2 regions of the Reichenbachiella carrageenanivorans genome follow, and region 2 is predicted to be linked to the other one. Evidence: riboswitches for the same ligand, from Rfam matches in the RefSeq annotation. Region 2 holds a riboswitch; the other holds the start of a gene.
The links. Region 2 has a riboswitch for S-adenosylmethionine ahead of N7E81_RS13520 (homocysteine S-methyltransferase family protein). Riboswitches for the same ligand answer to the same signal wherever they lie in the genome.

Region 1 (15,336 bases), 1.2 Mb from region 2:
TTGCTCATTTGGCTAGAGGGTTAGGTCGGTTGCTTAGTAGCACTAAGAACAAAGCATAAAAAGGCATCACTGGTATTTTATATCGCATCAAGGTTCCAAAATTGTAAGTACTTACGCCTACAGCAAAAGCAAATAGGACGGCAAAACTAAGACAGAAAATGAGAATAGGGTGTTTGAGCAAAGAGAAAATGGGAAATCTGTTTTTTCTGGTGAATATATAGATGGTTGTGATTAGTAATATTAGACTTTCTAATGCCGCCAAGAGCATCAATGGGTTTTTGATTTCCCAAGGCCAAGGTCTAAATAAAGTGACAATCACGCCTTGGGGAGCGAGTTTGATAAGGCTACCTATACTTCCGTCCAATTCTCCTAGTGTGTACCCTGAGTTGTCGCCATGTCGGGCGCCCCAGCCATAGCGGATGTCGTAGGCAGTAACCATGGCGGTTTGGGCGATGTTGTCCAGTGCATATCGGCTGTCTTCTGCTGCGATCTTTTCCATGGCAAGCCATCCGCCCCCGAGAAATATAGTGATGAGCAGTGGTGCCAGTGCAATCTTAAATAATGGGTTTCGGATGGCAGATATATATTGAAAATATAGAAATACAGATGCGGCTATCAGAAAGCACAGTAGGATATAGATTTTGATCGCAAAGATCATCCAGCCCATAAATAGAATCAAGAATAGATTAATCAACGTAACTTTGTTGAAAATAGTCATGCGTAGTAACGCATAAGTCATCCAGCACAAGGCAGCCAAAGTAATCGTGTCTTTGAGTATGCCAGATCCCCAGAAAACAACTGAAGGTATAAACAAGCAAGCGATGGCAAGATGTTTTGTTCGGTGGGGATACATTTTTTGAAATACCGAAAACATGGCCCAGTGCCCACTAAATGCAAAAGTGGCAAAGAAAAGCGCTGTAGCGCTGTAGGTCGCGCCGGTGAATAGATCAAAAAAAGCAGTGATTTTAATCACAAAAAGAGAAGCCTCATCACGATACATCCAAATTTTAGAACTATACTGATAGATACCGCCATCGTATGTGCCCGCGGGGCTGAGTAGCAGTTTCAAGCCCGTCAGAGGACTGTCTATGAAGGCCTGCCAGATCCACCGACTGCCATGTGTATGGAAAGTAAACGTATCGCCGCCCCCGTAGTAAAACTGATAAATCAGGCCTAACGCCAGCGCTCCTACGAACTTGCCTAATAAGCCAGGGATGAAGTAGGGTTTGGTCTGAGGACTCGTCACCGCTGGGCGAATGATGTAGGCCAGCATCAGCAGGATGGCAAAGTAGAATGGAGTCACGATCAAATCCTGTAGCCCCATATTAGTTCAACAGATAGTTGAAAATAGTTTTGCTGGCATACTGACTATCCAGCTCACGTGCATCTTTGACTATTTGAGTGGTGCTTGGTGCCGAGGAATTGATGATCCAGTAGTAGGCGTTTTCTGAGGTTCTTGGTAGTTCGATGTCTGAAACCAATTTTTCACTGATTTTTTCAAATCCTCGCAATCCGACTATCTGATGAGTGGCATTAGGAGCTATTTCACGGGCAATGTCTGTGATTTTTCTAGCAATCATCTTAGGAATCACAATTTCACCACCCTGCATGGTTTCTAGGGTGTAAAATAGGCTATCTGTCATTTGTTCTTCTGTACAGAAAAACCGACTCATGTTTGGGTGGGTAATGGGTAATTTTCCTGATTCTCCGATTTCCTTAAAGAGCGGCACTACTGATCCGCGAGACCCCCAGATATTGCCTAAGCGGATGATTGCAAACTTGGAGTGTTCATTGCTTGCATTGAGAAACAGTTTTTCAGCAGCTTGTTTGGAGTTGCCATAAATCGATATAGGGTCTACAGATTTGTCTGTCGAGCAGAGAATCGTTTGTTTTACGTTGTTATCCAAGGCCGCGTGGATGACATTTTTAGTGCCCGTTACATTGGTTTTTAGACATTCTTCGGGATTTTCTTCACAAATGGGGATGTGCTTCATGGCAGCTGCATGAATTACAAGATCAGCACCTTTCATTTTGTCATGCAGTCTTTCTTGGTCTCGGATGTCACCGATCACCCATCTGATCATAGGGTATTTCACTGAAGGGTACCTTCTTCTCAGTTCATACTGTTTCATTTCGTCACGAGAATAGATGGTGACTGTATTTATTTGGGGATATGTTGCCAGTATTTTATGTAGAAAAGCACTACCTAATGTTCCGGTTCCTCCTGTGATGAATATAGACTGGTGGTTCAGCATGCTTCGAAGTTAAGGGATTTGGCTAAATCCAGATTCTAATATTTCGATGAATTAAGAAATTTAGCAGACTGAATTATTAAACTCACTTCTTCATTTACTTTTGATAAAAAAATATTAATGCCTATTTCTCTAGTTACCGGCGGAGCCGGGTTTATTGGAAGCCATGTGGCTGAAGTGCTAATCGCTCAAAGTCATAAAGTTATTGTATTAGATGATCTGAGTGGAGGAAGCTTAATGAACGTGCCTTCAAAGGCAGTTTTTGTGAAAGGATCCATTACCGATCCTGTTTTGCTTGCTCAGGTTTTTGATAAATATAAAATAGACTATATCTATCATTTGGCAGCTTATGCAGCAGAAGGTTTAAGCCATTTCATCAAAAGGTTTAATTATCAAAACAACCTGATCGGAAGTGTAAATCTGATCAACGAAGCAGTCAAACATGAAATCAAATGTTTTGTGTTTACCTCGTCTATAGCTGTATACGGAGGACAGACACCACCCATGACAGAAGAAATGAATCCTCAGCCAGAAGATCCCTATGGTATAGCCAAATTTGCTGTTGAACAAGAATTGAAAGTTTCCAAAGAGATGTTTGGGTTAGATTATGTGATTTTCAGACCGCATAATGTTTATGGGGAGCGACAGAATATTTCAGACAAATACAGAAATGTTATTGGTATTTTCATGAATCAATTGATGAAAGGGGAATCATTGTCAGTCTTTGGAGATGGGGGTCAGACTCGTGCTTTTAGTTATGTGAGTGACATGGCTCTTGTGATAGCTGCAGCTGTAGAGAATAAGGCCATGTATGGGGAAGTGTTTAATATAGGGGCAGACGATGCGTGTTCGGTCAAAACACTGGCCGAGCTGGTGATGCAGGTGATGGGTGTACATGGGAAAATCAATCATCTCGAAGAAAGAAATGAAGTGCAGCATGCTTTTGCTTCTCATGGTAAACTTTGCGAGATAGTTGGTGCCTATCAGCAAACTCCCCTACGAGATGGTCTAATGAAAATGGCTGAATGGGCAAAATCCAGCAATCATTTGCCAAGCAAAAAATTTGAACTTTTAGAGATTTCCAAAAAACTTCCTCCTTTTTGGAAATAATATAAATTGCGCTTCACTTCTATGAACATGTCTAAAAAGATTCTTTTTCTTACGCCATACCCTAAAGATACGGCGGGTTCACAGCGTTTCCGATTCGAGCAATATTTGAATTTGCTTGTAGAGCATGGCATTTATTATGAAAGTCAGTCTTTTATAGATGAGGCTACTTGGAAGGTGCTCTATAAGGAAGGGTACGCTATTCAGAAAATATGGGGAATTTTGTTGGGCTTTATTCGTCGAGTTGGGCTATTAATCAGTGCCCACCGTTATGATTTTGTGTTTGTACATCGAGAGGCTACTCCGTTAGGTTTTCCGTTTATTGAATGGCTGATAGTCAAAGTGTGGAGAAAGCGCTTGATTTACGATTTTGATGATGCCATATGGATGCCTAATACCAGTGTGGAAAATAGTTTGATTTCAAAATTGAAATTTCCTGAAAAGATCAATAAAATCATAGGCTGGAGCTATGCCGTCAGCGCTGGCAATCAATACCTAATGGATCATGCCAGGTTATTCAACCAAAGAGTTCATTACAACCCAACGACTATTGATACCACTTATCGGCATAAGCCGAGTGTTCAAAACAATGATCTTGTAGTGATTGGGTGGACGGGGACACATTCTACTTTAAAGTATCTGGAGCTACTGAGGCAACCGTTAGTACAGTTGGCTTTGGAGTACGATTTTGTGTTTCAAGTTATTGCGGATAAGGAGCCAGAAACCCCCATGCCAAATCAGAGGTTTATTGCATGGAGCAAAAGCACTGAGATTGCCGATCTAAATCTCATTGATATAGGGGTAATGCCTTTGGCCGACGATCTATGGGCCAAAGGAAAATGTGGATTCAAGGCGCTACAGTTTATGGCACTCGAAAAGCCTGTTTTAGTCTCGCCAGTTGGAGTCAATGCAGAGATAGTGACGCCTGATGTGCATGGTTATCATTGTGTTTCGGCTGATGATTATTATCAGAAATTGAAAGAATTAATATCGGACAGGCGTTTGTGTAAACGTTTAGGCGAGGCAGGCAGACAGAAGGTAGAAGCGCATTATTCGGTAGGTTCGAATGCGAATAACTTCCTTGAATTATTCAAATAAATTATAAACTCTTCAAATAGTCCTTGGCCAGATCATAGGTTCGGTCTTTCTTGTCGGACAGCTTTTTTACTTTTTTGAATTGCTCCTTGGCCAGTTCCTTGTCTCCACGATCTGCGGCATATCGGCCTAGGTTCAGTACAGAGTAGAGGTAGTATCCCATTCGTTGTGCTCCTATTTCATCACCATATTTGACACAAAGTTTGTAGTAAGACTCAGCTACCTCTGGTTCATCTCGATGTGCATTGATTTCACCTAGGAAAAAGGCGGCATAGCGTCCGCTGTTTTGTTCATAGCCTGTGTAGTTTTGGTCTATTTTAGCAATGATTGATTTAGCCTCTTTTTCTGCTTTGCTGTATTGACCAGACGAATAAAGCATACGCGCATAAAACCGATGGAAGTATGAGTTGTTGGGAAAGGTTTCGTGTAGATATTGTGAGATAAATAAGGCCGACCTACGATCGTGCTCTTCATTGGCCATGATTCGCATGAGAAAGTACTGTGCTTCTGTACGGGTAAAAAAAGCATAGTTGGCTACTTCTTTGAGTTGGCTCAAGCCTAATTCTTTATCTCCATCTCTGAAAAACATCATGATCGGTTTGAGTATCGGGTAGTTTTCTGGAATCCACACCGAGTAGTAGTTATAAAGGGCATCGCCAAATAAAATCTCAGGGCCAAACTCTTCTTGATCTCTACAGTAGTCCAAATATTTCATGGCATTTTTCCCCGCTGTAGCTGCTTTGCGCCAAGCGTGCCTTTCGGCATATAGTCGTCCTTTGAATGCATAGGCGGCAGACAAGAAGAAACCGCCTTCTACCTCACTGCCATGATCGAATATGTTTTCAGCTACAAGTATAGTACTGTCCATATAAGCAATGAATGCGGAGTCATACTGAGTGTTTTGTATGTTGGGTACGATACGCCACCATTGGCTCAAACCTAAAAGGAAATAGGGTAGCGGATGCCAGCCATATTTTCCTTTCAGCCAACGAAACTGAGAATCCGCTCTTTTGAAATCAAAATTGTACATGCTATTAATGCCTTCGGTGCACTCGATTTGAATCTCGGTGTCTGTGAGTAGCACAGGGATGCTGTCCGCAGTTTGGGCGCTGAGCTTAGCTAGGCTAAGGGTGAAAACGACAAGAAGAGACAGTGTTCGCATTTAATATGATGAAGATTTTTTAGGCATAAAGCTAATACAAGCTAAACAAATACGACTATGTCTGTAAGTGCGGATTTAAATTTCTTCCGTTTTGCCTACAAGGCTTCTGATTTCGATATCTATTTTGTCTGATAGCTCTTTTATTTTGGCTAGGTAGAGTTTGGTATCGTTCCAGTCGGCAGGTTGGTCGGAGAGTAGGTTGGTCAGTCCGAGCAAGGATGTGATTGGGCCACGTAGCTGGTGTGCAGAAACGAAAGCCACTTCTTTGAGTTTTTTGTTTTGAGCGGTGATTTTTTTCTCATATAAGCGCTCTCGGGTCACGTTGCGAAAAGAGAGTGCGACTTTGCTGCCTTGATCAGTCATTACTTTTACGGGGTGGTACTCTACGGCTATCCACATGGTCCTACCATTCAAAGTAGTAAAACTATGTTCGGCTCGAATAACCTTTCCGTCTAACGCTTGAGCAAATTCTCTTTTGAAATCTGCTAGGTTGTCAGGGTGTATGAAGTTGATAGAGCTTTCGCCAATAGACACTTCATGAGACCAATATTTTAATAAGAATTCTCTAAACCGTCGGTTGAATGAGACAATACTATAGTCGGCTGCGACCACCAAATTGGCGACCGTAGTGCTATCCTGTATAGCCTCTAGTAGCTGCAAGGTCTCTTGCAGTTTTTCTGTATTATGCTCTCTCATTGCTGATGGTTAGGGGCGAAAATTTATCAATATGAGTTGAATATATTGGTCTGAATAGAGATTTTTTTTGTAGAGTATGATTTAAGGGACAAAAGAATGTTCTATTCGTTCATGGGGTATTGTGGGTTTAGTTGTTTAATACGATGAGGCTAATACTAGCTTCATTAATCCAATTGGAGTGTTTTAGATGTTTCAATTGGATCGTGCCTACTAAGAAATTACCTTGTTTACTAGCGTATTTTTCCTCAATACTCTCAAAATCTTCGAGTGGAGGAGTGGAGTCGTTGTACCTGACATATAGCCGCAATTTAAAATCTTCACATAAAGCAAGTTTACCATGATTACGTGCATTTTTTTTGTATTCATATTTGTAGTCATGATTGAGAGCAGAGATGTCCGAAAGTACAGCCGACCCTGTTGGTTTGTCTCCCGCACCTTTGCCGTAGAGAAGCTGACTTTCGGCAAAAGCTGTTTCGAGTATCACAGCATTGTATTCGTTGTTTGTTTGTGAGAGTACAGCATCATTGGGTAAGAATGTAGGTAGACAGTAGGCCTCTATTTTTTCATCTACGATTCGGCATTTGGAGATGAGTTTGATAGAATAGTTGTGTCTTTGGGCATAGTTGATGTCGAAAGTATTGATTTTCGAAATCCCATAATTAAAAATGTCGTCAGGCTTAGCAATCAAGCCAAAAGCATGAAACAGCAAGATGCACAGTTTGTATTTTGGGTCGATGCCTTCTACATCGAGTGTGGGGTCGCTTTCGGCAAACCCAAGATTTTGGGCTTCTTTCAGTACTTCATCAAAGGTTTGTCCACCTGTTAGTAGTTTGGTCAGGATAAAGTTGGTAGAACCGTTAAAGATTCCTTCTAATGAGGTCAACAAATCATTGTCGTAATACTCTTCCAGATTTCGGATGATAGGAATACTGGCGCAGCAAGAGGCTTCGTATAGAAAGGATACCTTGTTTTTTTCTTGTAGTGCCAATAATTCTTCCATATGCTCAGCAATCATTTTTTTGTTGGCCGAGACCACGGATTTGCCATTGTTCATAGCTGTAGATACAATGCTAAAGGCTGCCTCTGCATCGTCAATGAGCTCTACAATCACATCGATATCATCATTTTGAAGTAAGTCGTCTTTCTGGTTGGTAAAGTAAGACTTGTCCAAAGGCCTAGGTTTATTCAAGTCTTTGATGCATATTTTTACAATTTCTGAATTGATTGCATTGGATTGTTGTAAGACGTGATAGAGACCTTGCCCTACACAGCCGAAGCCGAATATGCCTAATTTAAGATTTTTCATTTTGGTGCTGAATGCAGTTGTTTCCTTTAAAAATTTTACAGGAAACTTTTCAAGAATTGATGATCTGAGAGGGTAATAAAAGTCCTTTTCAGACAAGCTAAAAAGGATATCATTACATGCTTTATTTTAAGATAAAGGCTATCCGTTTTGCTTATCTGTCCCTGTTGGGATTGGAGTTAGCACCTTCTGCGTCGTTTCCGACAAGGGTTGCTAAGGTTTCGTAGGGCCAAATCCCTCCACCTTTCTTGATAAGTTATCCAATATGTTATTTAGAACGAATCCAAAGATAAGGGGCATCACTTTTCTTCTGCAAGAAACCGAACGGATTCTTTCGATTTTAGTGAAGCCACTGCACTTTGTTGGCATTGTTGTCCATTTCAAAATTGGTGGCTTTTCCTGTTCCACTTTTGAATTTTAATTCTTCAAAAGAGGCGAGTTCTCTGTCTAGTGGCATAAACTCTGTGGTCTCTAGGGATTCATAAGGCAAGTGAATGATTTCGAAGATTACATTGCCTTTTTGAAGTAAGTTTTGAAAATGGATTTTGGATTCATCTACGATTTTGACTTCTGTAAAATCAAAATTTTCTTCATACCATCTCATCGTGTTGATATAATCAGAGGAGGTAATTGAGAAAAACATGGCTCGGGTCATGATGCTATCTGAAGGTATAGGATCATTGAATATCTGTACGGTGTTGCCGTCGGGATCGGAGGTCAGAATATACTGCATGTTTAGATTTTTGTCTTCTGTCACATCTTCTATGAGTTTCTGGCCAGAAGCTAAAAGTCGCTCGCGAACCTCTTCAAATTGATTCGTAGAAAAGCCAATTTTATTAATGCCATTCACGTATTTTTTGCCTTTTGGGAATTTGATTTGATTGCGAAGGAGTATGTTTTTGCCTTGTCGGATCAGCAGATCAAATTCGCCAGTTCTCATTTTCACATGTTGCTGTGGCTTATATTCTTTGATGGCGATGTCTAGGTATTTTCTATACCATGTAGCACTCAGTTTTACGTCTTTTGCCACGATGGTGGCACCGCTTAGCTGAAAGTCACTATTGGCACTTTGCGCCAGTGCAACTGGGGCATGAATGACGAGATTGAGTAGAAAAATTAATGTTAGTACGTATTTGCTGGGTTGAGTCATAAATCTATGAATAGCTTTGAGGCTAAAATAAAATAAATAGCGGTGATATAGGCGGAGTCTATCTGCGTTTCAAAAAAAACTATAGACATGAATCGACATCCTCGATTAATCGTAGTAATTTTGAGCCTATTTAAAATCAGTCTAAATTATTCCATTTTCGAATGAGTAAAGATGATCAAATATTAGAGGAATTCACCTCAAAAGAATACGAACACGGTTGGTCGGTAGACTTGGAGGCTGATGAGGCACCCAAGGGTCTAAACGAAGATACGGTTCGGTTTATTTCTAAAAAGAAAAATGAGCCCGAGTGGATGCTTGAGTGGAGGTTAGATGCGTTTGCCAAATGGAAAGCGATGAAAGAACCTAGCTGGGCCAATGTAAAATATCCAAAGATCGATTATCAAGATATCAAGTATTATTCTGCACCTAAGCAAAAGAAAACACCTGAGAGTCTGGATGATGTAGATCCAGAATTGCTAGAAACTTTTGCGAAATTAGGTATATCACTTACAGAGCAAAAGCGCCTGACAGGTGTGGCAGTAGATGCGGTAATTGATTCTGTTTCGGTAGCGACTACCTTTAAGGATACACTGGGGAAGCTGGGGATTATTTTCTGCTCTTTTAGTGAGGCAGTCAAAGAGCATCCAGAGTTGATCAAGCAATACATTGGCTCTGTAGTGCCTAAGTCGGACAACTATTATTCGGCTTTGAACTCAGCAGTATTCTCAGATGGCTCGTTCTGCTATATTCCCAAAGGCGTAAGGTGCCCTATGGAATTGTCTACTTACTTCCGTATCAATGCGGCCAATACAGGTCAGTTTGAGAGAACGTTGATCGTGGCAGATGAAGGATCGTATGTGAGCTATCTAGAAGGATGTACAGCGCCTATGCGTGATGAAAATCAATTGCATGCAGCAGTCGTAGAGATCGTAGCACACAAAAATGCTGAAGTGAAATACTCGACGGTACAAAACTGGTACCCTGGCGATAAAAATGGCAAAGGTGGTATCTACAACTTCGTAACGAAGCGAGGAATCTGTGCTGGTGATCATTCCAAGATTTCATGGACACAAGTAGAAACAGGTTCGGCGGTCACTTGGAAATACCCTTCTTGTATTTTGAAAGGAGATTATTCTGTGGGCGAGTTTTATTCTGTAGCCGTGACCAACAACTATCAGCAAGCAGATACTGGAACTAAAATGATTCATATTGGTAAAAACACCAAATCTAGAATCGTGTCCAAAGGCATATCAGCAGGGCATTCTCAAAATAGCTACAGAGGTCAGGTGCAAGTGATGAAGCGCGCAAAAAATGCGAGAAACCACTCACAATGTGATTCACTTTTAGTAGGAGATCTATGCGGTGCACACACATTTCCATACATAGATATCGAAAATTCATCTGCTCACGTAGAGCACGAAGCAACTACTTCGAAAATAGGTGAGGATCAGATATTCTATTGTACTCAGCGTGGTATAGACGAGGAAAATGCTGTAGCATTGATCGTCAATGGATATGCCAAGGAAGTACTTAACCAGCTACCTATGGAGTTTGCCGTCGAAGCTCAGAAGCTGTTGGCATTGACGCTTGAGGGATCTGTCGGATAAAAAATAGATCATTAAGATGAATTGAAAACCCTGAAAAATGCCTAAGCATTAGTCAATAAATTTCAGGTTTTATTAAATAGTTAAAGAATTCAGAATTCAAGGAAACAAAAGATCACGCAGGTGAATCTTGAACTTTGAATATCAAATTTTGAACATAAGACATGTTAAAAATAAAAAATTTACAGGCTCGAGTAGAAGAGAAGGAAATCCTAAAAGGAATCAACCTTGAAGTAAAGCCAGGAGAAGTACATGCCATCATGGGGCCTAATGGCTCTGGTAAAAGTACTTTGGCATCTGTGCTTGCCGGTAGAGAAGAATACGAAGTCACAGGAGGAGAAGTGGAATACCTAGAGCAGGATCTTCTGGATTTAGCTGCAGAAGAAAGAGCAAGAGAAGGGATATTTTTGGCTTTCCAGTATCCTGTAGAAATCCCTGGGGTGACAACCACCAATTTTATGAAAACGGCTTTGAACCAAATCCGTGAGCATAAAGGACTAGAGCCTTTAGATGCAGTAGCATTCTTGAAGCGTATGAAAGAGAAAATGGCCTTGGTCGAAATTGATCAATCATTGTTGAGTCGTTCGCTCAACGAAGGCTTCTCTGGTGGAGAAAAGAAAAGGAATGAAATTTTTCAGATGGCCATGTTGGAACCAAAACTTGCCATCTTGGATGAAACTGATTCTGGCTTGGATATCGATGCCTTGAGAATCGTGGCCAACGGCGTGAATGCCCTCAAGTCTGCGGACAATGCGACCATAGTGGTTACACATTACCAAAGGCTATTGGACTATATCGTGCCTGATTTTGTACATGTTTTGTACAAAGGTAGAATCGTAAAATCGGGTACCAAAGACTTGGCACTAGAACTAGAAGAAAGAGGGTACGACTGGATCATCAAAGAATTAGAAGAAGCTTAAGAATGAGCGATTTGGATAAAAAAATATTTGGTCAGGAACTAGTGGATCAGGCAGCACAATTCGTTGCCAACATGAACGGTAGCGCCATTCCTCAATTGGGTGAAAACCGTAAAAAGGCGCTCAACTTCTTGAAGGATAATGGTTTTCCTGGGCCTAGAGCTGAAGAGTACAAATTCACAAAACTGACAAAAGCCATCAGTAGTAAATTCGACTTGTCGAAATATGCTGATATTGATCAAGTGCCGCAGGAGCTGATTGATGACATTCGTGCCAAACACGAAGGAGCAAACGTGCTGTTTTTTGTGAATGGAAAATATGATGTAGATAATTCTATAGTCATTTCTCCTTCGGAGCAATTGACCATCGAGTCATTGAAAGATTACGCTGCATCGAATGATGTGAACGAATTGTTTAAAGATGATTCAGACCCATTTGCTGCGCAAAACAATGTGTATGCTAACGATGGTGTAGTTGCTCAAATTGCCAAAGGGAAAGTAGTGGCTGCCCCTGTGATTTGCTATTATATTTCTGTAAATGATGGCAATGCCAATCATGGCTTTATTAAAAATATTTACTTGGCCAATGAAAATAGCCAAGCTGACTTTGTTCATTTCCATTTGTCATTTGGCAATGAGAGTACCTTTATCAATGAGTCTAAAAACTACATTGTAAAGCAAAATGCTCGTGTGAGTCTCTACAAGATTCAAGAAGAATCACCAAAGGCTGTTTACATCGGAAATACCCGTGTGTATCAGGAAAGAGATAGTACTTTCTCTTCGTATGTATTTACATTGGATGGTGAAGTGGTGAGAAACAACCTGCATATCGAAGTGGACGGAGAAGGCTGCGAAAGTAACATGTTTGGTTTGTACTTGACCAAAGGAAAAACACATGTGGATAATCACACCACAGTAGATCACCGCAAGCCAAATTGTAATAGCAACGAGCTATACAAAGGCATTATGGACGATCAGTCTCGTGGCGTTTTCAATGGGAAGATATTTGTACAACAAGCAGCACAGAAAACTAATGCTTTTCAGTCGAATGGAAACATCCTTTTGTCCGACGATGCCGTAATAAACACCAAACCCCAGTTAGAGATTTGGGCAGATGATGTGAAGTGCTCACATGGATGTACTACAGGGCAACTCGACGAAGAAGCGATCTTCTACCTTAGGGCGAGAGGTATTGACAAACAAAAGGCAAAATCGATGATTTTGTTGGCTAGCATGGCCGAAGTGATTGAAAAAGTAAACCTAGGCTGGTTGAAAATGGAGATCACAGACAAAGTGATCGCAAGATTGAACATATAAGTGAAATGGTGGACGCAGCAATTGATATTCAGGAAATAAGAAAGCAATTTCCCATTCTTCATCAAGAAGTAAATGGCAAGCCTTTAGTGTATTTTGACAATGCCGCTACCTCGCAAAAACCGCAATGTGTCATCGATGCATTGACACATTATTACGAGACAGACAACTCTAATATCCATCGTGGTATTCATACTTTGGCAGAACGAGCGACTACAGCTTTCGAGAACACGCGTAAAGCTGTAGCTAAGTTTTTGAATGCCAACGAAACGGAGGAAATTATCTTTACCAAAGGTACAACCGAAGGCATCAATTTGGTAGCGACGACCTATGGTAGAAAGTTCATAGGAGCAGGTGACGAAATCATTGTCTCTGCACTGGAACATCACTCTAATATCGTCCCTTGGCAAATGCTTTGCGAGGAAAAAGGCGCAGTACTCAAGGTGATCCCAGTCAATGAAAAAGGAGAATTGATTTTTGAAGAGTATGTCAAATTGTTGTCGGACAAGACCAAATTGGTCTCTGTCAACTATATATCCAATGCACTGGGTACGATCAACCCAGTAAAAGAAATCATCAATGCGGCTCATAAAGTTGACGCTAAAGTTTTGATCGATGCCGCACAAGCAGCGCCGCACGTAAAACTAGACGTGAAGGCTTTGGATTGTGATTTCATGGCATTTTCTGCACATAAAGTTTACGGTCCTACTGGTGTTGGTGCCTTGTATGGCAAACGAGATTTGTTAGAAGCCATGCCTCCCTACCAAGGTGGCGGTGAAATGATCAAAGATGTGAGTTTCTCTGGAACTACATATAACGATATTCCATACAAATTTGAAGCTGGCACACCTAATATTGGTGAAGTCATTGCCTTCAAAGCTGCGATCGACTTTGTGGAGAACTTGGGGCAGGAAAATATTGCCCATTACGAGGATGAATTGATGGCTTATGCCAATGAATTGCTGAAAGAAGTACCAGGTTTTACACCAATAGGTACTGCCGATAAGAAAGCGAGTGTAATCTCATTTTTGATCGAAGGCATACACCCATTCGATTTGGGACAGTTGCTAGATGCCAAGGGAATCGCAGTTCGTACGGGACATCATTGTGCCCAGCCATTGATGGAGATTTTTAATATTGAAGGAACCGTGAGAGCCTCTTTCTCTGTTTATAATGCAAAAGAAGAAATCAAATATTTTGTAGACGCACTTCAGGCGGTTGTCAAAATGTTTAAATAAGTATATGGCTACTATTCAATCCATTCAGGACGAAATAATTGAAGACTTTGGGATGCTCGATGGAGATATGGAAATGACCATCGGTTATGTCATGGAATTGGGAGCGAAGCTACCCGAACTCCCTGCACAGTATCAAACAGACGACAATATTGTAAAAGGCTGCCAGTCTAAAGTCTGGCTCCATGCTGATATGAACAAGGGTAAGGTGGTCTATCAGGCCGATAGCAATACGGCGATTACCAAAGGGCTAGTGAGTTTGCTGGTCAGAATTTTGACCAACCAGACACCTGATGATATTTTGAACGCAGATCTATTTTTTCACGAGAAGATAGGTATGAATAGGTTTATTGGTACCCAACGATCTAATGGTTTTGCGGCTATGATCAAACAGATGCAGATTTACGCATTAGCCATGAAGGCAAAAATTAATCAATAAGTTATGGCAGAAGTAAACAACTTAAGAGAAAAAGTACTAGCAGCAATCAAGACGGTCTACGATCCTGAGATTCCTGTAGATGTATATGAGTTGGGTTTGATCTATGAGATCAATGTTTTCCCAGTCAATAATGTCTATGTGCTGATGACTTTGACTTCGCCAGCTTGCCCTTCTGCAGAGGCTATTCCTGACGAAATCAAACAGAAAATAGAGCAGGTAGAAGGTGTGGGAAAAGTGGATGTGGAAGTCACTTTCGACCCTCCCTATGAGACCGAAATGATGTCTGAAGCAGCCAAGTTGGAACTTGGGTTTTTATAAAACATTCCTCTTCAATCCATCGTCTGTGGGTTGTAAGTTTGCTTGAGAAGATTTAATAAGATTAAAAGATTTTAATAATACACATATGTATCCAGAAGAACTAGTAGCCCCAATGCGAGAAGATTTGACTTCTGTGGGCTTTGAAGAATTGAAAACAGCTGACGCAGTGCAGCAGCATTTGTCAGATCACAGCGGCACCACTTTGTTGGTGGTCAACTCAGTATGTGGGTGTGCAGCAGGAGCGGCTCGCCCTGGTGTGAAAATGGCCGTAGCCAACAGCGATAAGAAGCCCACACATTTAGCTACAGTATTTGCGGGAGTGGATGCAGATGCTGTGCAAAAGGCGAGAGAGTTTACTTTGCCTTACCCTCCATCATCTCCGTCTATTGCTTTATTCAAAGATGGTGAATTGGCACACTTTATCGAAAGACACCACATCGAGGGACGTAGTGCAGAAATGATCGCTGATCACCTTACACAGGTGTTTGACGAATTTTGTTGAAATAAATAATAATTTATAGTGAAGAATGAATAGTTTCTGAGACCAAACTCATTATTCATTCTTCACTATTTTTTTATCATTAAAAAATGCCTCAATCCAAATCAACCATGATGCCGTTGGGCACTGTAGCTCCGGCATTTTCACTTCCTGATACTGTTTCTGGCAACACACTTTCTCTTTCAGATGTAAAATCTGAAAAAGGGACGGTCGTCATGTTCATTTGTAATCATTGTCCATATGTGA
Region 2 (15,336 bases):
CAGACTTGATAGCATCGCCGCGCAGTACGAGCACATTGTCGATCCCAAGAAAGTTGAGGTCGATTAGGGCATTTTCGGTTTCTTCTTTGGTAAATCCACCACAGATGATGTGAGGTACTGGGTCCACATCGTATCGATGTTTGAGAGCGGCACATATTCCTACTGTACCAGGGCGTTTTCTGGTCGTTTTTTTCTCTAGCAGCCCATTGGGGTGTTTTTTGTAGATATATTCCTCCCGGTGATAGGTCACATCGATAAACGGCGGTTGAAACTCCATCAACGAATCCAAATGATCGAAGATATTTTGAATGTTTTCTCCTTTTCTTGGAGGGATGATCTCCAATGAAAACAAGGTTTTGCCGTTGGCTTGTGCGATATGTTCGGTTACTTTCATGCGATATTTAGTCGATGGACTATGGCGGTTAGTCCACAGTAGGTTTACTTATACGTTGATGTTTTGGGGCATCGTTGTTGTCAGTTTTTTTAAAATCAAACAGGAAAGCACAAGATGTATGCTTCCCTGTTTGATTCAGTTTTATTTCAAGTTAGGCTGCGGAGTCATTCTCAAATAAGGCTTTACCTCTGTGTGTCCTTTTGGAAACAAAGTAGGAATTTCTTCATTAGTCACTGCTGGTGCGATCACACAGTCGTCGCCGTTGTTCCAGTTGGCTGGCGTAGCTACTTTGTGGTAAGCAGTCAGTTGTAGTGAGTCGATTACTCGGAGCAATTCGTCAAAATTACGTCCTGTAGAAGCTGGGTAAGTAATGATCAACTTTACCTTCTTATCTGGTCCTATCACAAATACTGATCTCACGGTCAGTTTGTCATTGGCATTGGGGTGGATCATATCGTACAGCGTAGATACTTTTCTATCTTCATCCGCAATGATTGGGAAATTTACGGTTGTGCCTTGTGTCTCGTTGATGTCCTTTATCCATCCGTTGTGAGACTCCAATCCGTCTACGCTAAGCGCAGCTACTTTTACGTTTCTTTTGTCAAACTCAGCTTTGTATTTGGCTACAGTGCCGAGCTCAGTAGTACACACTGGTGTGTAATCTGCAGGATGAGAAAATAAAATACCCCAACTGTCGCCAAGCCATTCGTGAAAATTGATCTCACCTTCTGTTGATTGTGTTGTGAAGTTTGGTGCTTCATCACCTAATCTAATCGTGCTCATTTTGTTAATATTTAAATTATGAAACAAATATTTACTTACTAGTTTGATTCTTTCTTTTTCTAATCGGAGGATCAATAGCCAAGGTTTTCTTTCATCCAATCTTCGGCTTCTTTTACGTCCATTTTTTTCGTTTCGGCGTACGTCGCAATCTGATCTTTGCCTATTTTTCCCAGCCCGAAGTATTTGGCCTCAGGTCTGCCAAAATAGAAGCCAGAGACTGCTGCCGCAGGATACATGGCGTAAGACTCCGTAAGAATAATACCTGCTTCTTTTTCTGCATCTAGGAGCTTAAATAGCTTGGATTTTTCGGTGTGATCGGGACAAGCAGGATAGCCTGGTGCCGGACGGATACCGGTATAAGCTTCTTTGATCAACGACTCGTTGTCGAGCTGCTCATCTGAGGCATAGCCCCAGATTTCTTTTCTTACTTTCTCATGGAGCAGTTCCGCAAAGGCTTCTGCAAGCCTATCCGCTAAGGCCTTGATCATGATGATGTTGTAGTCGTCATGATCGGCTTGGTATTTTTCTACCAATGGCTCGATACCTAATCCCGTAGTGACGGCGAAGAAGCCTAGGTAATCATTTTGTTCTTTAGTGGAAATGAAATCTGCCAAAGACAAGTTGGGTAGTCTTGATGATTTTTTGCCTTGCTGTCGCAAGAAATGGAAGGTTTCGATTTCTTCTTTTTCGTTTTTTGGATTGAAAATTTTTACAGATTCTCCAATGTTTTGAGCAGGATAGATGCCCATCACTCCGTTGGCATGTAGGAGTTTTTCTTCGATTACTTTATCTAAGAGTACATTGGCATCTTCGTAGAGTTTTTTGGCTTCTTTGCCAATTGTTTCGTTTTGAAAAATCTTAGGGTATTTGCCTTTGAGCATCCAAGTAGAAAAGAAAGGCGTCCAGTCGATATAATTTCTTATTTCATTCAGGTCATAATCTTTGAAAGTTTGGTTGCCCAATACTTTCGGTTTTGTGATCGAACCTTCTGGCAAAACGAATTTGTTTTCGATGGCCTGATCAATAGGGATGAGTAGCTTGTCGTTTTGTTTGTTTTGGTGAGTTTCGCGCAAGCCGATGTATTCTTCTTTTACGTCGGCAGCAAAGGTGCTGCCTTTTTTACCAAGGTCGTTGACTACAGGTACTGCTCGCGATGCATCTAGTACGTGTACGGCTGGGCCTGAGTATACAGGGTCTATTTTGACAGCTGTATGGATACGAGAAGTGGTAGCTCCACCAATCAACAGGGGAGTGGTCATGCCTCTTTTTTCCATTTCTTCAGCTACTTCTACCATTTCTTTGAGCGAAGGGGTGATCAACCCACTTAGGCCAATTACATCTACGTTTTCTGCAATGGCAGTTTCTAGTATCTTTTCTTTGGGCACCATCACACCGAGGTCGATGATCTCAAAATTATTGCATGCCAAGACTACGCCTACGATATTTTTTCCAATATCATGCACGTCACCCTTCACGGTGGCGAGTAGAATTTTGGCTTTAGCCGATGAGCCAGATTTTTTCTTTTGAGCTTCTAGGTAGGGGAGCAGTATGGCTACAGATTTTTTCATTACCCGTGCACTTTTCACCACTTGTGGCAGAAACATTTTTCCTGCGCCAAATAAGTCTCCTACCACGTTCATGCCGTCCATCAGTGGGCCTTCGATGATTTTTAGCGCATCTTGATACTCTTCGTAGATTTCGAGCGTATCGTCTTCGATAAATTCGATGATGCCTTTCACGAGTGCGTGCTCAAGTCGTTTGGCTACTGGTTCGCTGCGCCATTCGAGTGCTTTGGTTTCATCTTTTTTGTTACCTTTTACAGTTTCTGCATAGTCGAGGAGTACTTCAGTGGCATCTTCAGTACGGTTGAGTAGTACATCTTCTACCTTGTCGAGCAAGTCCTTAGGTATGTCATCATATACTTCGAGCATGGCTGGGTTAACGATGCCCATGTCCATACCTTCACGAATGGCATGATATAAAAAAGCAGAGTGCATGGCTTCTCGTACGGTATCGTTTCCTCTAAAAGAAAAAGATACGTTACTTACGCCACCACTCACATGGGCAGCAGGTAGGTTTTCTCTGACCCATCTGGTCGCCATAAAAAAGTCGAGCGCATTGAGTTTGTGCTCGTCCATGCCTGTAGCTACAGGGAAAATATTCAAGTCAAATATGATGTCCTGAGGCGGGAAATTTACTTTTGGCCCTGTGAGGATGTCGTAAGAGCGCTGGACGATTTCTATACGTCGGTCGTAGGTGTCTGCCTGACCGTCTTCATCGAATGCCATGATGATGGCTGCTGCACCAAACATTTTGATGGTTTTGGCACGTTGGATAAATTCTTTTTCACCTTCTTTTAAACTGATAGAATTGACCACGCACTTGCCTTGGGCGCATTTTAGCCCTTCGGCTATGATCTCCCAGTCGGACGAATCGATCATGATTGGTACACGAGCGATATCTGGCTCAGCTGCGACTAGGTTCATGAAATCTTTCATGGCTTTCACACCATCGAGCATGGCTTCATCCATGTTGATGTCGATGATTTGTGCACCACCATCTACTTGGTGTCTGGCAATTTCCAAGGCCTCTTCATAATTTTCTTCTTTAATCAGTCGAAGAAATTTCTTTGATCCTGCCACGTTGGTTCGTTCACCTACATTTACAAAATTGACTTCAGGTGTCAAAATCATTGGCTCTAGCCCACTGAGTTTGAGTGGTGGGTAGTTATGCCATTTGTATTCGTATTTGCCTTTATAGTCTGGATGTATGCTCATATTCGTCGTCGTCAACGGTCGACAGCTTTCTGTCAACTGCTATTTAATGCTTTTAATTAATGCTTGAACTTTTACCATAAGTAGAGTTAGTCAAACATGAATTTTATTATTCTGATGTTAAGTTTATTGACCATCGGCTATCGACCATGGACTTGTAATTTCCCTTGGTTGGTACTTTTCTACTAATTCTGCAATGGCACGGATATGATCTGGAGTAGTGCCACAACAGCCGCCGATGATGTTGACCAGGCCTTCGTCTAAAAATTCTTTGATTTGCTCGCCCAGCATTTCGGGTGTTTCGTCGTATTCGCCAAATTCATTGGGTAGTCCAGCGTTTGGATGTGCACTCACATTGAATTCGGAGTTTTTAGCCAGTATTTCTAAATAAGGTTTGAGTTGGCTAGCTCCCAATGCACAATTCAACCCGACAGATAACAAGTTGAAGTGAGAAACAGAAATCAGGAAGGCCTCTGTTGTTTGCCCAGAGAGAGTGCGGCCACTGGCATCAGTAATAGTGCCTGATACCATGATGGGTAGTTCTTTGCCAACTTCGTCGAATGCCTCTTTTATAGCTACCAATGCTGCTTTGGCATTGAGGGTGTCGAAGATTGTTTCTACTAATAATATGTCGACACCGCCAGCTATTAGGCCTTTTACTTGTTCGATATAGGCGATTTTGAGTTCGTCGAAGGTGACGGCTCTAAAGCCTGGATCGTTTACGTCAGGAGAAAGGGAAGCGGTACGGTTGGTAGGCCCGATAGACCCAGCTACAAACCTTGGCTTGTTAGGGTTTTTGGCTGTGTATTGATCGCAAGCTTTTTTAGCTTGCTTGGCTGACTCATAGTTGAGTACATAGGCCAGATGCTCTAGGTTATAATCAGCCTGAGCAATAGTAGTACTACTAAAGGTGTTTGTTTCCAAGATGTCTGCACCAGCTTCGAGGTATTCACAGTGGATTTCGAATAGCACATCAGGTCTAGTGAGTGCGAGTAGATCATTATTGCCTTTGAGTGGCGAGGGGTGATCTTTTAACTCTTCATTTCTAAAGTCGTCTTCGCCCAGATCATACCGCTGGATCATGGTACCCATAGCGCCATCTAATACTAATATTCTTTCTTTTAGAATATCCAGAATGTTCATATTCTTCAATTTTTAAAAATGAATTGCGACAAGCTATTATGCCATGCGCGAATACTTTAAATACCTGGGAAACTTCCCACATAGTACTTACCAAAAAAGAAATCTTATAGAGATAACCTATCTTTTTCTAAACGCTGAAGCATTCAGAATGGGAGTTGGCACAACATCCAGTATTGCGGCTGTGGATATGTTGCCAAGACGTCTACGGGCCCAGTCCCTCGGTCTTTCTTGATAAGTGGGGCAAAGATATACGAATCTAAGGTGTGAACAAGAGATTGAGGAATAATTAGATGATTGTTATTTATGAGGTGAATTTGTTGAAAGATTTGAAATGAATCTTGAGGTGGGTGGCTTTAAAGGGTTTTTCGTCTCATGTTAAAGACTTCTGTATTGATTGATCCGTCTTTTTGTCTCAGTTTCAGTGAAATTTTTAGGTAATTAGGGTCGATCAGTTCGTAGGTCAATCCTTTGAATATAGCTTTGTTTGGTGCTACAGATTCTAGTGTGAACGTGACATAGTCACCTTTTTCTTCCCAGCCTGTCATGTCAGGATTGAAATGCTTGAGTCGGAGTCTTAGGGTGTCGTTTACCTCAGAGATGTCCATGAATTCCATGAAAGTGGTTTGCCCATCTGCCATGTGTTTGAATATGCCATTCATACGCCCTAGAGAAGGAGGCATCCAGCACTCTTCTGATACACCACCAAACCCATCGCCTACCCAATAGCCTCTTAGGAAGTTGAGATCATCAATACTGGGCTGCTTGTCTTGAGCAGTAGCTTGAATGGAAAGGATAAAAAGAAAGGGAACGAGTATTTTTTTCATTCCCTTAATGTAATTAAATAATAGCTAAAAAATGGTAGTCGCCTATTTCATTATCTCATAAGAGATGAATACTTGGTCGCTTACAGTTAGGTCTTGTGCCTCGAAGTTGGACATGTCGCTTTCTGCGAAACTTTTCATCATGCCCATTTGGCTAGCAGCATAGGGTCTGGGCTGAGAAGATCCACTGCCGTAGTTTATTTCTTTGATGCCTTTGATGGTATAGCCAGTGGCTGAGGCTAGTGTTTCAGCTTTGGCTTTGGCATCAGATACGGCCATTTGCATGAGCTGTGTTTTTACTTTTTGGGTTTGCTCATCTGACATACCAAACGAGATGGATACTCCAGGTGCGGCTTCGTCAGAAGCTGTTTTGTTAAGTACTTCTAGCAATCGTTTGGTAGAATGATCGAATTCGATCATAAGAGTTTGTGAGGCTACATATTCAAAACCTTTAGGTTCGTTTTGTCTGTATTTTCTGTTTTGCCTGATATTGAAATTTGACGTTTTGATGTCTTCTTTTTTGAACCCGATTTTTGTCAATGATTTGGTGAGTACGTCTATACGGTTGGTCATGGTGGTCAGTGCTTCATCGTAGCTGTCTTTGGTTTCGTTGATGGCGTACGAAATAGTGGTGCGCTCTGGCTGGACAGATAAGGTGGCTTGGCCAGTTACGTTGAGCTGGGCATGAGCTAAAAAGATAACTAAAAATAGAATGGGGGTAAGGATTAACTTTTTCATGTTTGTCGAATTTGTTTGGTTGGCGTGTTTACAAAAATCAGCCCAAAAACTAGAGATAGTTTGAAAATCATAGAAAATGATATGAATGGTTTGATAAAATTAAAAGAGGTCAAAAAAAAGTCCGATCTTTGTCACAAGTCAAGGTCGGTTTTGTCCTTGAGAGTACTGATACAATTGGAATTCGTAAACTATGAGTGATAAAGAAATAAAGACTTTTGCCAAAGATATGATGGCGACTCTGCAGAAGTATAAGCAGACGTCGAATAAGAAAGCGATATGGCAGATTTGCAATTCAATGATCCCATTTGTGGGGATTTGGATAGCGATGTATTGGGCCTTTTCTTACAATCTATTTTTGTTTTTTGGTCTAGGGATTGTCAATGCGTTCTTTTTGGTTCGTATTTTTATCATTCAGCATGACTGTGGTCATCACTCGTTTGTGAAGTCCAGAAAATGGCGAGATATCATAGGGTTTGTTTGTAGTATTTTTAGTGCCATGCCTTATCACTATTGGGCAGATGCACATGCGTTTCATCACAACCATAATGGGAAATTAGATACTAGGGATATAGGCGACATCAATACCCTTACGGTGAAGGAATATCAGGAAATGGGGACTTGGGATAGAATCAAATACCAAATATTCAGATTTCCTGTCGTTACTTTCTTGATTGGCCCTATCGTCTATTTCATTAGAAATATGAGACTTCCACTTGTGATTTTGGATGATAATAAAAGTAGAGCCTTTTGGAGTGTGATGATCAACAATGTCGTTGTGATTGGCGGATTGATTGCACTTTGTTTGATCTTTGATTGGAAGGCGATTTTGGCGACTTATTGTACGGTCTTGTATTTGTTCTCAATTATAGCCATTTGGTTTTTCTTTGTGCAGCATCAGCACGAGGATGGTTATAAAAGGTGGGAAAACGATTGGGATCATTTCGTGTCGGCAGTCAAAGGAAGTACCTACTACAAATTACCTGGTTTGGTCAATTGGCTGACGGGAAATATCGGGGTGCATCATATTCATCATTTGTATTCAGCCATTCCTAATTATAATCTGGTTAGGTGTATCAAAGACAATCCACAGTTTAGCAAATACACGACAGTAGTCACTTTTTGGGAAAGCTTGAAGTATATGAATCACAAACTATGGGACGAAGATGCGCAGCGTATGATTACTTTTAGTGAATACAAAAGGCTCTATCGCATGGCTGCCTGATCAAGACCACAGAAGATATGTAATGATAAGGTCATGTTTCGAATTCGAGGCATGACCTTTTTTTGCTGTAGGGGAACCTTTCGAGCCACTCAGAGGTATAGAACAGTAGCAACGTTAAAAGAATAAAAGTAATGGAAAATAAAGAATTGAATTGTGAAGATGGCGTGTGTGATCTATCTGCTGTTGAAGCGCCTACTAGTGTGCCATTTAGCAAAGGAGGAGATCGCTTGATCTATATAGGTGATCCGATGTGCTCCTGGTGCTGGGGAATTACCAATCATCTGGATAAGCTCAAAGATGAATTCGAAGATCGACTTGATTTTGAACTGATCCTTGGAGGCTTGCGCCCTGGTGGAGGAGACGAATGGACAGAAGAATTTAGAAATATGCTTCGTACGCATTGGGAGCACGTAGAAACGGCTTCTGGACAACCGTTTGATTTTCGATTCTTCGACCGAGCGGAATTCGACTATGATACAGAGCCATCAGCGCGTGCGGTGAGAGTTGTACGAGATTTGGATGCTTCCAAAGAATGGCAGTTTTATAAAAGACTACAAAAGGCCTTCTATGCCGAAAACAAGGATGTGCATGATTTGGCTACTTATGAAGCACTTTGTGGGGGATTAGGACTGAATTATACGGCTTTTGAAGCTTTGTTTCTTTCGCCAGGGTATAAACAATTGGTAAATCAAGATTTTGCTAAATCCCAACAGATGGGTGTTAGAGGGTTTCCTGCTGTGGTATTGAAGAAGGGAGAGGCTTATCATGCGGTCAGTTTGGGGTACTCTGATTATGATCGAATGAAGGCCACACTAAGCTCTATTTTAGGCTAAACACCCATTGGCATGATTTCAGAAGAGACTGTCTTAAAAGCGCTCAAACTTTTAAGATAGCCTCTTCATTTATTTAAATTATTAGCATTGTTCAGGTATGGTTTGAAATTCTACCGGAGCCTCATTGTCCTTGAAAGAAGCACGAGGTTTTAGGTTTAGCGTCTGAAACATCTGCTTGTCCATATCCTCTTCAGGGTTTGGTGTCGTCAAGAGTTTATCTCCCGCAAAGATAGAATTGGCACCAGCCAAGAAGCAAAGTGCTTGTTCTTCGATATTCATTCTTACCCTACCTGCCGATAGTCTCACCATTGCGTTAGGCATAATGATTCTTGCCGTAGCAATCATTCGAATCATTTCCCAGATAGATACTCTTGGCTGGTCTTCGAGTGGGGTACCTTCTACTGGCACGAGCGCATTTACTGGTACAGACTCAGGGTGTTCTTCGAGTGTGGCTAGGGTATGTAGCATGCCTACCCGGTCATTGTGGCTTTCGCCTAATCCTATGATGCCACCTGAGCACACAGAGATTTTCGCTTTTCTAACGTTGTTTAATGTGTCTAGGCGATCGTCGTAGGTTCTGGTGCTGATAATTTCTTCGTAGTGTTCTTCGCTGGTATCTAGGTTGTGGTTGTAAGCATACAAGCCAGCATTTTTTAATTTCTCGGCTTGTTCTTCAGTGAGCATACCTAGTGTGCAGCATACTTCCATACCCATGCTGTTTACGCCTTTTACCATGTCCAAAACCTTGTCGAAGTCGCTGTTGTCGCGTACTTCTCTCCAGGCTGCACCCATGCAAAATCTTGTACTGCCGCTATCTTTAGCTGCTTTCGCAGAATTTAGTACTTCATCTACTTCCATAAGTTTGTGCACCTTCACGTCTGTATGATATCTGGCTGCCTGAGGACAATAGGCACAATCTTCTGGACAACCACCAGTTTTTACTGAAAGGAGCGTGCAGACTTGTACTTCGTTTGGGTCGTGGTAGGCACGGTGCACAGTCGCCGCGCGATAGACTAAGTCCATAACGGGGGTGTTGTATATTTCTGTAATTTCTTCTCTGGTCCAGTCGTTGCGAATGATCATGCTTAAAACTCTTTGATTAAGGATTAATTTCGAATCGCTAAATTAGAATATTTTGATTATTTCCGTCCAAAACCTATTGGTTTACTTGGGTAGATAAGAATAAATAAATATTTGACAGGTTTTGTGATGGATGTTGAATGATTGCTTATTTGTTTTTAACAAAAATTAATATTGGATATTTGTCATAAAACCAAACTTCGTATAGTTTTGGTTCGCAAATGGAAAAATCTCTGTTTAGACATATTGTATTGCTGTCCTTGCTTCTGCTCGGCGGAGTCAGTCAGTTGTCTGCATGTACAGAACAAGAGAGTTACGTCCAGTCTGCCACTATTGCACTCGAAGGAGCAGGGCATGCCAGCTTTAATATTGTGCATGAAGTGCAGCATGACGTTTTCAAGTCTTCTATTCCTCTTTCTGAAAAAGAACACCATCAGATAGAAGTAGCAGAAAAAGAAGTAGAAGAAAGTGAAACGTCTTCTTCTAAAAAGCACGCAGTTTCAAGCGACTACTTTACTTCTATTTCATCCGACCTGATTTTAGGTTACTTTCATTGCCTTAGAAGCCGCCAGGCCTTCTATAATAGCTTTTCTCATTATACCGTATTTAAGCCAATATATGTTGTGCTCGGAGTATTCCGACTATGATACTACGCTTAGTGTAGGTGAGAAATATTGCTTACTACCATTTCAAATTAATTACAAAAGTACTTTCTGTTTTTTAAAAACCAGAACCTACGTATTTGTAATGTGTGCTTGATTCACACGCCAAAAAAATCAAAAATCCATACCAATAAAAATTAAATCATGAAGAAGAAAATTGTCTTGCTCACGAGCTTGTGTGCAGTGCTATGCATTGTGAGCTGTGAATCCAAAAAAGAACATCACAAAAAGGAAACTAAATTCCAAGTGACAAGTCCTGTCAAGTTGGACACCTCCATTGTTAAAGATTATGTATGTCAGGTCAAATCGATTAGGCATATCGAATTGAGAGCCTTAGAGAGAGGCTATTTACAAGATTTTTATGTAGACGAAGGCCAATCCGTAAAGCGAGGTCAGCTGATGTTTCAGATCATGCCGAAATTGTATCAGGCTGAAAAGAAAAAAGCACAAGCTGAAGCCAATTATGCGGAAATCGAATATCTCAATACTAAGAATCTAGCTGAAAAAAATGTAGTTGGACAAAATGAGCTGGCTCTAGCTAAAGCCAAGTATGACAAAGCTCTGGCCGAACTGGCATTGGCGCAAGTTCATGTGGGCTTTACTGAGGTTAGAGCGCCGTTCGACGGCATTATGGACCGTCTTCGTGTAAGGCAAGGGAGCCTTCTCGATGAAGGTGACTTGCTCACTACGCTATCGGATAATAGCAAAATGTGGGTCTATTTCAATGTGCCAGAAGCAGAGTACCTAGATTATCAGGAAAATAAAGCTACGGATAGCATGCTCGTAGTTAATCTACTCATGGCCAACAATAAGATGTTTGAGTATCCAGGTCTTGTAGAAACTATAGAAGCAGATTTTAATAACGAAACGGGTAACATCGCCTTTAGAGCGACATTTCCTAACCCAAAGGGGCTGTTGAGACACGGTGAAACAGGAAATATCCAAATCGTTAAATCGATGAAAAATGCTTTGCTTATTCCTCAAAAAGCAACTTTTGAAGTGCTTGATAAGAAGTTCGTGTATGTGATAAACGAACAAAATGAGGTGGTGCCTCGGCCGATAACCATACTTTCAGAAATGGAAGATTTATATGAAGTAGGGGCAGGGTTGAAAGAAGAGGATAAAATTCTTCTGGAAGGTTTGAGAATCGTGAAAGCTAAGGATAAAATCAATTACGAATTCTTAGATCCCAAAGTCGTATTCTCCCATCTCAGAATACATGCCGAATAAACTGATCAATAAGCATTTAAAAAAATAAGAAGATGTTTCAAACATTCATACGTAGGCCAGCCCTAGCCATAGTGATCTCTTTGGTCATTATGTTTATGGGAGTACTCGCCATCAAAACGTTACCCAAATCACAGTTTCCTGATATTGCACCACCGATGGTGGTGGTCTATTTGTCTTATCCAGGAGCTAGTTCGACTGTATTGACAAATTCAGTTTTGATTCCGTTAGAGCAAGCCATTAATGGTGTGCCTGGCATGAAATACATGTTTTCTACAGCGGCCAGCTCAGGTGAGGCCAATATACAGATCGTTTTCCACAAAGGGAGTGATCCTAACCAGGCCGTAGTAAACATCAATAACAGAGTGCAACAAATGAAAAACCGCCTCCCACCCATTGTGCAGTTGGAAGGGTTGAGGGTGCAACGTTTGATGCCTAACATGCTGATGTATGTAAATCTGTACGGTACAGATACGACTAATGTAAATATGAAGTATATCTTCAATTACGCATACATCAATATGCTGCCAGAGCTGCAGCGGATCAATGGTGTAGGTCGTGCCCAAATCATTGGTAGTAGACAGTATGCCATGCGTGTATGGTTGAATCCAGACAGAATGCGGGCATACAATATCTCGTCGGAAGAAGTAATGGAAGCTCTCAATGAGCAAAGTATCATTGGGTCTCCGGGTAGACTAGGACGAGCAGATAGTAAACGATCCGAAGCAATTGAGTATGTGTTGACCTACAAAGGTAGGTTCAATGAAGCCGAAGAGTACAAGGATGTCATTGTCAGAGCCAACTCTGAAGGAGAGGTTTTGAGACTAAAAGATATCGCAGACGTAGAGTTGGGTAGTGAGTATTATGATATTTACTCCAACAAAGACGAATTTCCATCGGCAGCAATAACCCTAAACCAAGCCTATGGCAGTAATGCCACCGAAGTGATCGAAGAAGTAAAAGCCAAGCTAGAGGAAATGAAAAAGGATTTTCCTCCAGGAGTAGAGTACGAAATCAGTTATGATGTCTCTAATTTCTTGGATGCTTCTATCGAGGAAGTTATTCACACCCTGAGAGATGCTTTTATTCTGGTGTCACTTGTTGTATTTCTGTTTTTGGGCGATTGGCGCTCTACACTGATTCCGACGTTGGCGGTTCCAGTGTCGCTGATCGGTGCCTTCTTTGCTATGCAGATGTTTGGTCTTAATATCAATATGATCACCTTGTTTGCTCTGGTACTAGCCATCGGTATTGTAGTAGATGATGCGATTGTGGTGGTAGAGGCTGTGCATGCCAAGATGGAAGAGAAACACTTATCGCCATTTAAAGCAGTGAAAGAGGTACTTGTAGAAATCAGTGGAGCCATTATCGCCATCACGCTTTTGATGACAGCGGTATTCGTGCCAGTGTCATTCATGTCGGGGCCTGTAGGTATATTTTATAGACAGTTTGCAATTACGATGGCATCGTCTATTGTGATCTCTGGAGTAGTAGCCTTGACACTTACGCCTGTGCTCTGTGCCATTATTTTGAAAAACAACCATGGTCAGCCAAGAAAGAAAACGTTGATGAATCGATTTATGGATGGATTCAACAGGGGGTTTGAGAAACTGACGGGAAAATACACGGGACTTTTGAAGCTAATAGCTAATCGGCGTACAGTCACCTTTGGTTTGTTGATCTTGTTTAGCTTAGGAACTTTTGGAGTAGCCAAGCTGCTTCCATCTGGTTTTATTCCATCCGAAGACCAAGGGATGATCTACGCAGTATTGCAGACGCCTCCGGGTTCTACGCTGGAGAGAACATATGCGATCAGCCGCCAGCTCCAGAAGTATGCTATGGAAGTGGATGCTATTCAATCAGTGTCTTCGCTAGCTGGATATGAAATATTGACACAAGGTAGAGGGTCTAACTCTGGCACTCTTCTAATCAACCTCAAGCCGTGGCATGAGCGTCACCATACGGTGAAGGAAGTGATTGAAGAATTGGAGGAAAAAGCCAAGGACATTCCAGGGGCACAAATCGAGTTTTTTGATCCACCAGCAGTGCCTGGGTATGGTGCAGCAGGGGGTATTGCACTTCAGCTGTTAGACAAAAATTCCGAAATCAACTATCAACGGTTGGGTGAAGTCAACGAAGATTTTATGGATGCCCTAGAAGAAAGACCAGAACTTACTTCTTTGTTTACATTCTACAGAACGGATTATCCTCAGTATGAATTAGAAATAGATAATGAACTAGCCATGCAGAAAGGAGTATCCATCGGCCGAGCCATGGACAACCTTTCCATCATGGTAGGTAGTACCTATGACTTGGGTTTTATCAAATTTGGTAGATTTTTTAAGGTCTTTGTACAGGCAGATCCAGCTTTTAGGAAGTTACCTTCTGATGTGATGAAACTCTATGTTAAAAACGACATAGGTGAAGAGGTGCCTTATTCTTCTTTTATGAAAATAAAGAAAACGCAGGGTATCTATGAGATCAACAGATACAATATGTACACCACAGCGTCTATCAGGTGTTCGCCAGCCAAAGGCTATAGTAGTGGTGAGGCTATTACAGCTATACAGGAAGTGGCTGAGCAGACATTGCCGAGAGGCTATGATATCGACTGGTCTGGTCTGCAAAAGGATGAGGTAGCAAGAGGTAACGAATCTGTGTACATCTTCATCATCGTATTGATCTTTGTTTATCTGGTGCTGACGGCACAGTACGAAAGTTTCATTCTTCCGTTGGCCGTTATTCTTTCGCTTCCAGCAGGGATTTTCGGATCGTTCTTGGTAGTTAAAGCCATGGGACTGGCCAATGACATATATGCACAGGTGGCACTGGTGATGTTAGTCGGTTTGTTAGGTAAGAATGCCGTCTTGATTGTAGAGTTTGCAGTACAAAAGCATCAGGAAGGAATGACCGTGTTGGAAGCAGCCATTGAAGGAGCTAGAGTGCGTTTTCGCCCTATTCTGATGACCTCATTTGCTTTTATTGCTGGTTTGATTCCACTCATTCTTGCTTCAGGACCAGGAGCAATTGGCAATCGTACCATTGGTGCTTCTGCACTTGGGGGGATGCTATTCGGAACCATATTTGGAGTGGTTATCGTCCCAGGATTGTACTACATATTTGGTACATGGGCAGATGGCCGCAAATTGATTAAAGATGAAGATTTTGAGCCTTTAACAGAACATCACAATGGATAATAGAAAAATATATCAATGTATAGGTGTCGCTTGCTTTGTGATAGGCTTTTCGGCTTGTGCACCTAGTATAGTTTCGAAAACAGAAAATGTAGACGTAGTACCTGAGCAGTATAACGATGCTCAGGATACTACCAATACCGCGGGCCTTGTTTGGAAAGAATTCTTTTCAGATCCTTACCTGACGGCCCTTATCGATACGGCTTTGTATAATAATCAAGAGCTGAATATTACCTTGCAGGAAATCGAGATTGCTCGAAATGAGGTGAGAGCTAAGAAGGGGGAGTACCTCCCTTCTGTAGGTATTGGTGCTGGCGCTGGAGTAGACAAAGTGGGTAGATATACGAGCAAAGGGTCTAGTGAAGCCACTACGGACATTAAACCAGGCAAAGAGACACCTGATCCGTTGCCAGATTATGGCTTTGGTGCCTATGCCACTTGGGAAGTGGATATTTGGCGTAAGCT

Region 1: it holds a riboswitch for S-adenosylmethionine, as region 2 does, so the genes downstream of both, N7E81_RS08405 (homoserine dehydrogenase) here and N7E81_RS13520 (homocysteine S-methyltransferase family protein) in region 2, are expected to answer to the same signal.

What each region holds. Positions count from the first base shown of each region.
Region 1 covers NZ_CP106735.1:2,124,538-2,139,873, forward strand. Annotated here, with positions in the region: gene N7E81_RS08370 (ABC transporter permease) at 1-8, opposite strand, end outside; gene N7E81_RS08375 (hypothetical protein) at 5-1,324, opposite strand; gene N7E81_RS08380 (polysaccharide biosynthesis protein) at 1,326-2,255, opposite strand; gene N7E81_RS08385 (NAD-dependent epimerase/dehydratase family protein) at 2,373-3,362, shown strand; gene N7E81_RS08390 (glycosyltransferase family 4 protein) at 3,390-4,457, shown strand; gene N7E81_RS08395 (tetratricopeptide repeat protein) at 4,459-5,616, opposite strand; gene N7E81_RS08400 (PAS domain S-box protein) at 5,692-6,312, opposite strand; gene N7E81_RS08405 (homoserine dehydrogenase) at 6,440-7,618, opposite strand; SAM riboswitch class I at 7,767-7,873, opposite strand; gene N7E81_RS08410 (VOC family protein) at 7,956-8,765, opposite strand; gene sufB (Fe-S cluster assembly protein SufB) at 8,927-10,372, shown strand; gene sufC (Fe-S cluster assembly ATPase SufC) at 10,534-11,289, shown strand; gene sufD (Fe-S cluster assembly protein SufD) at 11,301-12,602, shown strand; gene N7E81_RS08430 (cysteine desulfurase) at 12,608-13,837, shown strand; gene N7E81_RS08435 (SufE family protein) at 13,842-14,273, shown strand; gene N7E81_RS08440 (iron-sulfur cluster assembly protein) at 14,277-14,591, shown strand; gene N7E81_RS08445 (BrxA/BrxB family bacilliredoxin) at 14,677-15,093, shown strand; gene N7E81_RS08450 (thioredoxin family protein) at 15,180-15,336, shown strand, end outside.
Region 2 covers NZ_CP106735.1:3,369,596-3,384,931, forward strand. Annotated here, with positions in the region: gene metF (methylenetetrahydrofolate reductase [NAD(P)H]) at 1-394, opposite strand, end outside; gene N7E81_RS13510 (peroxiredoxin) at 536-1,177, opposite strand; gene metH (methionine synthase) at 1,249-3,954, opposite strand; gene N7E81_RS13520 (homocysteine S-methyltransferase family protein) at 4,078-5,094, opposite strand; SAM riboswitch class I at 5,209-5,332, opposite strand; gene N7E81_RS13525 (DUF6265 family protein) at 5,448-5,918, opposite strand; gene N7E81_RS13530 (SIMPL domain-containing protein) at 5,961-6,653, opposite strand; gene N7E81_RS13535 (fatty acid desaturase) at 6,844-7,875, shown strand; gene N7E81_RS13540 (DsbA family protein) at 8,007-8,708, shown strand; gene bioB (biotin synthase BioB) at 8,790-9,791, opposite strand; gene N7E81_RS13550 (hypothetical protein) at 10,010-10,435, shown strand; gene N7E81_RS13555 (efflux RND transporter periplasmic adaptor subunit) at 10,595-11,680, shown strand; gene N7E81_RS13560 (efflux RND transporter permease subunit) at 11,713-14,874, shown strand; gene N7E81_RS13565 (TolC family protein) at 14,867-15,336, shown strand, end outside.